Regions from separate parts of the Clostridium sp. 10cd* genome, predicted to be linked through region 2. Evidence: predicted binding sites of a transcription regulator. Region 2 holds the regulator's gene; each other region holds the start of a gene.

The links. Region 2 encodes HrcA, which represses chaperone genes, less so after heat shock. Its sites were predicted from a motif close to TGTTAGCACTCNNNNNNNNNGAGTGCTAACA; they were not measured.
Region 1: the regulator HrcA is predicted to act here: its motif matches at 1,193-1,223, upstream of htpG (molecular chaperone HtpG).
Region 3: the regulator HrcA is predicted to act here: its motif matches at 2,636-2,666, upstream of ACG3M1_RS16215 (Hsp20/alpha crystallin family protein).

The regions. Positions count from the first base shown of each region.
Region 1 is NZ_CP172347.1:3,208,613-3,212,997, reverse strand. It holds gene proB (glutamate 5-kinase) at 1-756, opposite strand, end outside; gene htpG (molecular chaperone HtpG) at 1,238-3,181, shown strand; gene ACG3M1_RS16020 (DUF4234 domain-containing protein) at 3,782-4,108, shown strand; gene ACG3M1_RS16015 (DUF2752 domain-containing protein) at 4,110-4,385, shown strand, end outside.
Region 2 is NZ_CP172347.1:2,952,835-2,957,219, reverse strand. It holds gene spo0A (sporulation transcription factor Spo0A) at 1-381, shown strand, start outside; gene pgeF (peptidoglycan editing factor PgeF) at 468-1,229, opposite strand; gene hrcA (heat-inducible transcriptional repressor HrcA) at 1,508-2,524, shown strand; gene grpE (nucleotide exchange factor GrpE) at 2,535-3,155, shown strand; gene dnaK (molecular chaperone DnaK) at 3,176-4,385, shown strand, end outside.
Region 3 is NZ_CP172347.1:3,254,865-3,259,249, forward strand. It holds gene ACG3M1_RS16200 (MFS transporter) at 1-205, shown strand, start outside; gene ACG3M1_RS16205 (amidohydrolase) at 239-1,819, shown strand; gene ACG3M1_RS16210 (hypothetical protein) at 2,065-2,355, opposite strand; gene ACG3M1_RS16215 (Hsp20/alpha crystallin family protein) at 2,818-3,231, shown strand; gene ACG3M1_RS16220 (DUF1653 domain-containing protein) at 3,312-4,385, shown strand, end outside.

The DNA of each region.
Region 1 (4,385 bases), 260 kb from region 2:
TTCATCCCGAAGGATATCATACAGAATGGATGGCTTTTTCCCATTGGCGATAATCATGGGAATACCATGCTCATTTGCAAACTGTGCTGCGGATATCTTGGTAACCATGCCACCGGTACCTCGTGAAGACCCTGCACCCTTTGCCATATTGAAAATGGATTCATCAATGCTGTTGACGACCGGAATCAATTTGGCATTTTTGTTTTTTACGGGGTCATCCTCATACAATCCATCAATATCGGACAGCAGCACCAGCAGATCGGCATTGGTCAGATAAGCGGTTACTGCACTCAGTGTATCATTGTCCCCATAGGCGATTTCATCGACTGCCACACTGTCATTTTCATTGACAATGGGAATCACACCATATTCCAGCAGGGTTTCCAACGTATTGACTGCATTCTCACGCAGCATCTCGTTCTTTGTGACAGTTTTGGTAATCAGCAGCTGTGCGATGCTTTGTCCGTATTGAGAGAAGAATTTATCATAGATAAACATTAGCTCACACTGTCCCACTGAGGCAGCTGCCTGTTTTTCACGCATCAGCTCCGGACGTTTGCGCATCTGCATCTTGGCTACACCTGCCGCAACTGCGCCACTGCTTACCAGGACAATATCCAAACCACTGTTTTTGATATCGCTCAGCACCATTGCAAGGGCATCTATTCGTTGGAAATTTAAACCGCCTCCGGAATGTGTCAGCGTGGAGGAACCAACTTTGACTACCATCCGTTTTATTTCTTTCATATCTTTCATTTATTTACAACTCCTTTGAAAATTGTTTCTTCTATTATACCGAAGAAGAATCAAAGACGCAATGCTTTCTATATATGAATATGAAATACACGCTTCCAATAGACAATGGCGAATATTAGGAAAAGGGGGTAAGTGTTGAAAGGAAACTCTACAGTCAGTAAAGGCTATGGATAAAAAGAGGATAGCTCTTCTCGTATACAAGCCTTGTAGATTACTTGCATAAACAAAAAAAACATTATGTGTAGAGTCTAATAAAAAAAGAGGATTTATCACGAGAGGAAATAAGATTGGACAGGCTGTAATCGTGACTCTATCGTATATACATGACGGTGAAATAGCGTGCCAGTGTTTTGGGAGTGAATAGAAATCAGAAAGCGAGTAAAGTTTTTGATTTTTAGCACTAAAGTGTTGACAGTGCTAAAATTCTGTACTATACTGTTAGCAGACTTAAAGAGCGAGTGCTAACAGGAGGTAATTACGTATGGCGAGAAAGAAACAATTCAAGGCTGAGTCCAAACGTCTATTAGATCTGATGATCAACTCTATTTATACACATAAGGAAATCTTTTTGAGAGAGCTGATCTCCAATGCAAGTGATGCAATTGACAAGCTGTATTATCAGGCACTGTCTGATAACCTGAGTGATGTAGATACATCCGGCTTTAAAATTTATCTGGAGGCAGATAAGGAAAACCGTACTCTGACAATTCGTGATAACGGTCTGGGTATGAACAAGGATGAGCTTGAGGACAATCTGGGAACGATTGCGAAGAGTGGCTCTCTGGCGTTTAAGCAGGAGATGGAAGAGGCAGAGAAGAAGGATGATGTGGATATCATCGGACAGTTTGGTGTCGGCTTCTATTCTGCATTTATGGTTGCCAGCCGTGTGGAGGTAACGACGAAGAAATACGGTGAGGAAACCGCCTATCTGTGGAGCAGCAATGCGGTTGACGGCTATTCCATTGATGAATGTGAAAAAGAGGAGCATGGAACAGAAATCGTTCTGTATCTGAAGGATAACACGGAAGATGAGAATTATGATGACTATCTGCAGCAGTATGAGATTGAGCGTCTGATTAAGAAATATTCCGACTATATCCGTTACCCGATTGAGATGTGGGTGGAAACCAGCAAGCGTGTGGACGATGCGGAAAGTGAAAACGAGGATGCGGATAAGCCTGCGGAACCGAAATATGAAACTGTAAAGGAATTGAAAACGCTGAATTCCATGATTCCGTTGTGGAAGAGAAGCAAGTCTGAAATAACAAAAGAAGAATACGATGAGTTCTATAAGAGCAAATTCAACGATTATACAGAGCCGCAGAAGGTGATTCATACGAGTGTAGAGGGTGCAGTTTCCTTTACAACACTGATGTTTATCCCGGGTAAGGCACCGTTCAACTATTATTCTCAGGACTACAAGAAGGGTCTGCAGCTGTATAGCCGTGGTGTCTTCATTATGGATAATGCGGAAGAGCTGATTCCGGAGCATTTCCGTTTCGTAAAGGGTCTGGTGGATTCTCAGGATCTTTCTTTGAATATCTCCCGTGAAATGCTGCAGCATGACCGTCAGCTGAAGGTGATTGCGAACCGTATCGAAAAGAAAATCAAATCCGAGCTGCTGCTGATGCTGCGCAATGACCGCGAAGAGTATGAGAAGTTCTGGAAGAATTTCGGTCTGCAGATCAAATTCGGTGTATACAATGACTTTGGCGCAAACAAGGAAACCCTGCAGGATCTGCTGATGTTCTATTCCAGCAAGGAACAGAAGTTGGTTACACTGGATGAATATATTAACCGCATGGAGGAAGGACAGGAGCACATCTACTTCATGAGCGGTGACAAGGTTGAACTGATTGACAATCTGCCACAGGTCAAGAAGGTGAAGGAAAAGGGATATGAAATCCTGTATCTGACGGACAATGTGGATGAGTTTGCATTACAGGCACTGATGAATTACAAAGAGAAAACCTTTAAGAACATTTCTCAGGGTGATCTGGACCTGGATAGTGAAGAGGAAAAGAAGGAACTGGAGAAAAAGGCTGAGGAAAATAAGGATCTGTTAAGCGGCATTAAGGAAGTGCTGGGCGATAAGGTGAAGGATGTTAAGATTTCTTCCCGCCTGGTGGATGATCCGGTTTGTCTGAGCAGTGAGGAAGGCATGTCCTTTGAGATGGAAAAGGTGTTAAGTGCTATGCCGGAAGGAAATCCGTATGGTATGAAGGCATCCCGTATTCTGGAAATCAATCCGAATCATGAAATCTTCAATGCTTTGCAGAAGGTATACGAGCAGGATAAGGATGCAGTGAAGGATTATGCAGATTTATTGTACGATCAGGCATTGCTGATTGAGGGCTTCCCGATTGAAAATCCTACAGAATTCTCTAAGAAAATCTGTGATTTCATGGTAAAGGCCAGCAAATAAAAACGCATTCCGTTAAATTAAACAAGAAAACAACCTGTTTTAGTGAAGCTTTACACTGAAACAGGTTTTCTTATTACCTAGAGATTTCAAATGCAGAAAAAAGTGATGAAACGCCCATATGAAGCAATAGTGACTTTTACTGTCCATAACACGCGGATAGCGACATCTGTATATCAGCAGTATGCGCAGGAACAGGTCGTCTTTTTGTAGCATTATGGGAAGGAACAAGTAATCGTCCATTGCCAGTGGAAAATATGCTGCTGTACCAGGTGAAAGCGAGGCGAAACGGTTACGAAGAACAATAAAGACATGGAAGACTGCTTCCAGCTGCTTTGGCAGAAATGCTGCTGAATACGTCGCATGGCGAAAGCATAGAGTAAAGTCAAACACCTGCTTTTTCATATGCTGAGGAGCTTTGCTGCTGAATAAAAGGGGAATCGCTTCATGTTTTGTATAAATGCTACAGAGATGCCTGCATCCGTATAAAAACACCTGTTTCATCACACAGGAGTCTCATTCTATGGTACAATTAAAACACTTCCGGTAGACGGATATGGCTTTACCGGATACAGCATATCATACGACGAGGGAGGTGCCTGTATGAGACGAAGAAGTATATTTGGTATTATCGTGTTGTCTATTATAACCTGCGGCATTTACTATCTGATTGCCTGGGTACAAGTATTCAGTGATATCAATTACGGTGCAAGAGAAAATGATACAGCTATCACTGATCTGCTGCTGTCCTTTTTGACCTGCGGTATCTGGGGTATATTCTGTTTCTGGAAATATTCCAAAAAGCTGTATATGATAGGAGCCGAGGATAATAGTCTGATCAATGTTTTGCTCGCTGTGTTTGGCTTGCCGATTATATCGCTCTGTATCATGCAAAGCAGTATCAATGATTTGATCGATCGCACCTACTGATATGAGTCGTGATGGAAAAAATGCACTGGGAATCGGAGTAATCCTGTTTCTGGTGCTCTTCGTTTTCGGAAGCTTCTGTCCGATGGAGCGGATATTTGGGATACCATGTCCGGGCTGCAATATGTTTTCTGCCATATACTGGCTGTGGAAAGGTAATCTTTCTGCTGCCTGGTATTTCCATCCGGCTGTATTCCTTCTGCTTCCTTACGCAGCGGTATGCGCAGTGCTTTTTGTGAGAAACAGAGAAGATATTTTAAAGAGAAGAGCATTTCGTGTG
Region 2 (4,385 bases):
CAGAAAAAGCTGGGACGCAGTCAGAACCAGCATCTGGAGGGAACGATCACCGAGCTGCTGCACGAGCTTGGAGTTCCTGCAAACCTGAAAGGGTATCAGTATCTACGCTGTGCAATTATGCAGACCTACCGTGATATGGATCTGCTTGGTAAGGTTACCAAAACATTATATCCGAAGATTGCGCTGGAGTTTCAGACAACACCCTCCCGAGTGGAGCGTGGTATACGGCATGCAATCGAAGTGGCCTGGAATCGCGGAAATGCACATGTGATACATAAGATTTTCGGCTATACGATTTCCATGGAACGAAGCAAACCTACAAATTCCGAATTCATTGCAATGCTGTCTGACAAAATCCATATGGAGGAAACACGTGTCTGAACATGCACATAATGCATCCGGAAATAAAAAAAGGCGGAATGGTCAACTATTCAAATGATCAGAATACTCCGCCTTTTTATTTGGATTTATTTGCGTAGAATGAAGCTGAGGTGTCTTCCGCATGCAGGCTCTCTTCGATAGCTGAAAAAAGCATCGTTTTTCAGAAAGGTATCGTTTGGATTCACTGTGATATGATCGCGTTCAACACCGAGATTCAGCAGCATCTGCATATTCAGCCCTTTGTTGTCTGCGATTGCCCTGCCGTTTGGCAGCATTGTCAGATAGTCATGGGTGTCAAAGCTCATTGCCCGGATGCGGTCAATGACATCCTGCTGGATTTCAAAGCTGCGATATGCGATAGCCGGACCGATATAAGCCATCAGGTGAGCAGGATCGACATGCTCCTTCTGCATGAGCAGGGTCACGGTTTTGCGTGTGATTTCCTGCACGGTTCCCTGCCAGCCACTGTGAATAGCGGCAATGATACCGGTAAAGGGGTCATATAGAAGTACCGGCACGCAATCTGCATGAAAGACACCGATTGCGATGTTTCTTTCCTTTGTGTAAAGGGCATCACAATCCGCAATCCCCTCCTCATAAACACGATAGCCTCTGCCGGCATCTGCGGCGGTTACCTCATGGATATGATCGGAGTGCGTCTGCATAGCAAAGGTCCACTGTGACGATGCTATATGGAGTGCTTTTGACAGAGTATCACGATTATTTAAAACATCCTCTTTCCGTAAACAGGCGTGCAGTGCCATATTGTTGTTTTCCGGCAGGGATGAATCGCGCAGCGTCGTACCTGCAAGCAAATCATCCTCGTAGTTCCATTGTATATAATTCATATGATCATTCCTTCTTTCTTTCTTATATATTTATAGTATATGTGTGAGTATCCGGGTTTGCCCTGGGAAAAGTATATAGCAAGCTGCGGCTCTTGGCAATCCATTTGCGTGAATATATGCATTTTTCCAACGCTGGGCAAAACAGAGCACTTTCCTAATATTTCCAGAAACTGATAACAATTTTTATGGATTTTAGCACTAAAGTGTTGACAGTGCTAAAATATTGGAATATACTATTAGCAGACATAGAGGTTGAGTGCTAGAAAGGAGTGAACCATATGCTTACAAAACGCCAGACGGCGATCTTTAAAACGATAGTAGATGAGTTCACCCGGACTGCCGAGCCTGTCGGTTCCAAGAAACTGATGGACCTGCTGGATTTCAACTGTTCCAGTGCCACCATTCGCAATGAGATGGCTGCACTGGAGGATCTGGGTCTGCTGGAGAAAACACATACCTCCAGCGGTCGTATACCAAGCAGTCGCGGTTATCGGTTCTATGTTGAAAATCTGATGGAGCGTGAACTGGATGATGGAGTCAAGCATTCTCTGCAGGCTGTATTTCAGGAGCGTCATTATTCAATGGATGAAATCGTTAAGAAAAGCTGTGATATTCTATCTCAGATGACCTCGCTGACTTCCGTGGTGCTGGGGCCGGAAAGCCGTTACCAGACACTGCAGCACATACAGCTGTTTCCACTCAGTGACACCAGTGCGGTTGCAGTCTTCATCACCGATCACGGGCATACGGAAAATAAGACATTTCACTTCAATACGGCCGTGAGCGTTGAGGATATCAAAACCTGCTGTAATCTGCTCAATGACAAGCTGAGCGGCACACCGATCAATGAGGTGGTGGAGCGCATGCAGCAGATTGAGCCGCTGCTGGCCAGCCATATTGCCCGTCACGAGGTGCTGTTTGAAGCCTTCGTTAATGCATTCATGCGGTTTGCAACCGACCATGTATACTGCAGCGGACAGAGCAATATGCTGTATCAGCCGGAATTCGCAGATATCGAAAAGCTGAAGGAGCTTATGAAGATGCTGGAGGACAGCAGTCTGTTTCGCCAGCTGGCCAATCACGAGGGTGATGTCGCCATTGAAATCGGCGGTGACAATGAACTGATTCAGGTCAATAATGTTGCCGTGGTATCCAGCAAGTTCAAGCTGAACGAGGATGAAGAAGGGGAACTGATGATCGTGGGACCTACCCGCATGCAGTACAGCCGTGTCGTTGCCCTTATGGAATATATGAGCAAAGTAATCGAAGATTTATACAGAAGTGAAAATCGATAAGGAGGTCATCATGCAGGAAGAAAAAGAAGTTGTAAACGAGGAAGCAAAGGCTGCCGAGCAAAGCGAAGAAGCAAAGACAGAGCAGGATGCTGCCAAGGCAGAGAAAAAGGATGCGAAGGAAGCGGAAAAGGAAGATAAGAAATCCGCAAAATTCGGTAAGAAGAAAAAAATCGAGGAACTGGAAGAAGAAATCGTAAAGCTGAAGGAAGAGGCGGCAGCAAACAAGAATGCCTACTTCAAGGCGTATGCAGATACAGAAAATCTGAAGAAGCGTCTGCAGAGTGAAAGCGACAATGTGCGCAAGTACCGCATTCAAAGCTTTGCGATGGAAATCCTGCCGGTTCTGGATAACCTGGAGCGTGCGCTGGATGTCAAGGTCGATGATCAGAATGTCAAAAACTACGCCAAGGGCTTTGAGATGATTTACCAGCAGCTGGTACACATCCTGAATCAGGAGGGTGTAAAGGAAATCGAAGCGCTGGACAAGCCGTTTGATCCAAACTTCCATCAGGCCCTGATGCAGGAGGCCAAGGATGGCGTGGAAAGCGGTATGGTCATCGAGGTCCTGCAAAAGGGATATATGCTGAAGGATCGTGTATTACGTGCAACACTTGTAAAGGTTAGCGAATAGATAAAAGGAGGATAACGATTATGAGTAAAATTATTGGTATTGACTTAGGAACAACAAACAGCTGTGTGTCCGTTATGGACGGTGGTGAATGCAAGGTCATCACAAATCCGGAAGGAAACCGTACAACACCATCTGTTGTCGCATACAAGAACGGTGAACGTATTGTCGGTGATGCCGCAAAGCGTCAGGTTGTTACAAACAAGAACACCATCAGCTCAATCAAGCGTCTGATGGGTACAAATGAAAAGGTTGAACTGGAAGGCAAGCAGTATACACCGCAGGAAGTCAGCGCGATGATTCTGCAGTATCTGAAATCCTATGCCGAGGATTATCTTGGAGAAAAGATTGAGAAAGCAGTTATCACCGTACCTGCATACTTCAACGATTCCCAGCGTCAGGCTACCAAGGATGCAGGGAAAATCGCCGGTCTGGAAGTAGAGCGTATCATCAATGAGCCGACAGCTGCAGCTCTGGCTTACGGTATTGATAAAACTGAAAAAGAACAGAAGGTTCTGGTATATGACTTAGGTGGAGGTACGTTTGACGTATCTATCCTGGAGCTTGCGGATGGAACCTTTGAGGTACTGTCCACAAACGGTGATACAAAATTAGGTGGAGATGACTTCGATAACGTTGTTGTTGACTGGATGGTTGATACCTTCAAGAAGGAAAACGGGGTTGACCTGCGCAAGGATACCATGGCTATGCAGCGTCTGAAAGAGGCTGGAGAAAAAGCGAAGAAGGATCTGAGCGGAGTTGTACAGACACAGATTTCCCTGCCGTTTATCTCTGCTGGAGCAGATGGACCTCTGCACTTTGAGGCTACACTGACACGTGCAAAATTTGATGAAATGACAAAATCTCTGGTTGAGCGTACAATGGAACCGGTAAGAAACGCACTGCGCGATGCCGGTCTGACAAAAAATGATATTCACCAGGTACTGCTGGTCGGTGGATCTACCCGTATTCCTGCTGTACAGGAAGCTGTTAAGAGCGTTCTGGGCAAGGAACCAAACAAATCCGTAAATCCGGATGAAGTCGTTGCTATGGGTGCCGCTATTCAGGGTGGTGTTATCGCCGGTGATGTAAAGGATGTTCTGTTGCTGGATGTTACACCATTGAGCCTTGGTATCGAGACAATGGGTGGTGTCATGACTGTGCTGATTCCACGTAACACAACCATTCCGACTAGCAAATCTCAGGTGTTCTCAACGGCTGCGGACAACCAGC
Region 3 (4,385 bases), 300 kb from region 2:
TGTCAGCTTTATGTCGGATGAGGCCTTTATCTCTTCCCTGTCGGATCTCACCATGAAGCCGCAGGAGCAGCAGGAGCTTGTCCGTTTGAATGCACAGGCCCGCATGCATTCCACACAGTATGCACTGTATGTACTGGGAATTCTTTCCCTTGTATGTATTTTCAGTACCGGCGGCATTACGGTTACAAAAAAAGAACAGGCATAAATTCATGCATCAATGATAAGGAGATGAGGAAAGATGCAGAAATTATATACAAATGGTACCATCCTTACGATGAAGGAAAACGAATTATACAGTGAGGCACTGCTGATCAGGGACGGAAGTATTCAGGCAGTCGGCACAAGGAAGGATCTGGAGCCTCTATGCGAGGCAGATTGTGAGCGAATCGATTTGCAGGGAGCATGCCTGATGCCCTCCTTTATCGATGCGCACTCCCACATGCTGCAGTTTGCGAACACCCTGAAATTTGTTCCGCTGAAAAGCTGCACCTGTGTTGCGGATATTCAGGAGGAAATCAAACGCTACATTGAAGAGAAACAGCTAGCGGATGGTGAATGGGTGATGGGCTTTGGCTATGACCATAATGCACTTGCTGAGCACCGGCATCCAAACTGCCATGAGCTGGATGCCGCAAGCCGTACGCATCCTATCATTCTTGCACACTCCTCCTTCCACATGGGAGTCTTAAATACCATGGCTCTGCAGGCTTATGGTCTGGATGACAGCGTGAAGAATCCGGAGGGTGGAAGCTATGGCCGTGATGAGCAGGGACACCTGAACGGGTATATGGAAGAGGTTACCTTCATGCGCGGTCCCGGAGAACGTGTCATGAGTCTGGAAAACATTGATGCGTATGCCGTCGAGGCACAGAAAATCTATGCCAGCTTCGGTATTACCACAGCACAGGAGGGCTTTGCGCACAGGAGCGAGGTGGATATTTACGAACGCCTTGGCCGCAGCGATCAGATGCTGCTGGATATGGTTGCATACGTGGATATCGTGGAGGACAGCGAGGTTGTTCAGCAAAGAGAGGACCTTAAGGAGTACAGGAACCACTTTCGCATCGGCGGCTACAAGCTGTTTCTGGACGGCTCCCCACAGGGGAAGACGGCATGGATGAGCAAGCCGTATGAAAACAGCGGTGATTATTGCGGCTATCCGATCTATACGGATGAGCAGGTGGACGGCTACGTACAGCAGGCTCTTGATGAACACCGCCAGCTGCTGGTGCACTGCAACGGAGATGCCGCAAGCCAGCAGATGCTGAACGGCTATCATCACAGCAGACAGAAAACCACAGATACCCGTCCGGTCATGGTACATTCCCAAACCCTGCGTCCGGATCAGCTGCCGCAGCTGAAAGAAACCGGCGTGATGCCAAGCTATTTTGTTGCCCATGTATATCACTGGGGTGATGTACACCTTGTCAATTTCGGAAAACAACGGGCAGAAAATATCTCCTGTACCGCCAGTGCCCTGAAAAATCACATTCCCTTTACCTTCCATCAGGATACCCCGGTTATTCTGCCGGATATGCTGGAAAGTGTATGGGCTGCAGTCAATCGTGTCACGAAGAATGGTGTCGTACTGGGTGAACAGCAGCGCATCAGTGTTCTGGAAGCACTGAAGGCTGTGACCATTAACGCCGCCTATCAGTATTTCGAGGAGGACCGCAAGGGTACACTGGAGGCCGGAAAGCTGGCAGATCTGGTTATTCTGAATGAGGATCCATTAAAGGCTGAGCCGATGAAGCTCCGTGACATTCAGGTCATGGAAACCATCAAGGAAGGCCGTACTATTTATAAAAAAGCAGCATAGCCATAAGCAATATGGGCAATGAAACAGGGACTTAGGCTGATGAAAAGCAGACAAAATTCAAAATTGCCTGTTTTTTTGATTGCCATCCTGAAGCTGCAGCAAAGCTTTCTACTCTTTATCTGTCTGCTAAGCTTTTCAAAGATGCCGTATGCCAGCATTTTCCCTTAAAGCTTCCCGCTGCTTTATACGATTCACAGTCCGACAGCTTCTTTATTTATATGTATGATCAGCTGAAGATACCTCCGTTATAGCGATACTGGGCATAGAGCATAACTCCGATTTTTCGGAAGCAGACCGCCAAACAACACCGGCAGAAAAAGCACCTTTTGGCACGACAGAATCACTGCAGAGCTGACAAAGCACATCCCCACAACAGCAAGCCCCACTCCCATCAGATGCAGATAGGGTGTGATATCCTCTTCCTTCATATTCTGATAATGATAATCATGCAGAAATGCAATACGCCTGCGCATGCCAATCTCCACTGCAAAATAGAGCATCAGCGCACCCAATGCCAGAAAAATAATAGCTGCCATATCGCTTCCTCCCATTCTTTTTCATCATTATATGCTATGTATTATTATTTCACAAGACGCAAAACGGCATACGTTCTCTTGTGCGGATGCTAAACGAAAAAGCCTGTAGGCATCGTTTTCGTGAAGGACTCAATTCACTGCTCGTGTAAAATATGTGAGGCTTCCTCTGATGATGACAAGAGCATAGAAGGTACATGTCCTTCTATCTCTAGTGTTTTACAGCCTTTGCACTGATTATTTAAAGCCCAAAATCATAACGGACTATAGAAAAAAATCATGTTTTTAGCACTCTAGTATTGACAGTGCTAAATTATGTGATATAATAACAGTGAAGATGAGGTAAGGTACCTGCAGGACATGGTTTTAGGAATCGAGGCGATGGATACAGTATTGCTTCCCGCAGATATTTGTACACATCTGAAAAATCTGAATCATACAATACGATAGAAAGAGGTGGACTTTATGATGAGATTTTTACCAGACGTATTTACAGACACATTTGAAGACATGTGGAAGGATCCGTTTTTCACAAAGAGCAACAGCTGCATGAAAACAGATGTTCGTGAGCTAGACGGTAACTATCTGCTGGACATGGAGCTGCCTGGTTATAAGAAGGAAGACATTCATCTGGATTTAAAGGATGGATACCTCAACATTACAGCCGCAAAAAACAGTTCCAACGAAGAGAAGGATGACAAAGGAAACATCATCCGTCAGGAGCGCTACAGCGGTTCCTGTGCAAGAAGCTTTTATGTCGGAAATGCAATCCGTGAGGAGGATATCCGTGCAAGCTTCGACAACGGCGAGCTGAAAATCACCTTCCCGAAGGAAGAGAGCCGCAAGGTTGAAGAAAAACGCTTTATTCCTATTGAATAAGTGTGAGAGGATGCGTAAAAAGCATCCTTTTTCTTTTTGCCAACCCGGTTCCATGGTATACTAATATTAGAGGTGAATTTATGACAAGCTGGATCAAAGAAGCAGTATTTTATCACATTTATCCGCTGGGCTTTGTTGGCGCAGCGCAGTATCATGAGGAGGAGATCACGCACTCCATAAAGAAGGTGGAGGACTGGATTCCCCATATGAAAAAGCTGGGAGTCAATGCCTTGTACCTGGGGCCGGTTTTTGAAAGCCATGAGCATGGCTATGACACAAGCGATTATCGTATGCTGGATCATCGCTTAGGTACAAACGATGATTTCAAGAGGGTATGCGACAGCCTGCATGCAGCCGACATCCGCATCGTTTTGGATGGTGTGTTCAATCATGTCGGTCGTGATTTCTGGGCATTTCGCGATGTTCAGGAAAAGAAGGAGAAATCAACCTATTGCGACTGGTTTTCCAACCTGCACTTTCATGCACGCAGTCCGCTGAATGATGATTTTACCTATGATGCATGGGAAGGACACTATAATCTGGTAAAGCTCAATCTGGAGAATGAAGAGGTTGTTCGCTATCTGCTGGACAGTGTTGCGATGTGGATGGATGAGTTTCACATCGACGGCCTGCGCCTGGATGCAGCCGATTGTATACGTCCCGAGTTTTTTCGCAGACTGAAGGCGTTCTGTAAAGAAAAAAATCCGGACTTCTGGCTGATGGGGGAAATCATACACGGTGATTACAACCGCTGGGCAAATCCCGACATGCTGGATTCCGTTACCAATTATGAATGCTATAAGGGACTGTATTCCTCTCACAATGAAAGGAATTATTTTGAAATCGGATATTCCTTGAACCGGCAGTTTGGCAACGGTGGAATCTATCAGGGACTGGATCTGTATAATTTCGTCGATAATCACGACGTAAACCGTCTGGCAAGCACCGTTAAAAACAAAGAGGATCTGTTTAATATATATACCATCCTCTTCACCATGCCGGGAATTCCAAGCATTTATTACGGCAGTGAATATGCAGTTGAGGGTAGAAAGCACAACGGCAGCGATGCCGATATCCGCCCCTGCCTGCAGCTGTGTGAGTTTGATTCAGAAAAGCTCTGTGAGCACCTTGCTCTGCTTTCTTTCGTGCATAAG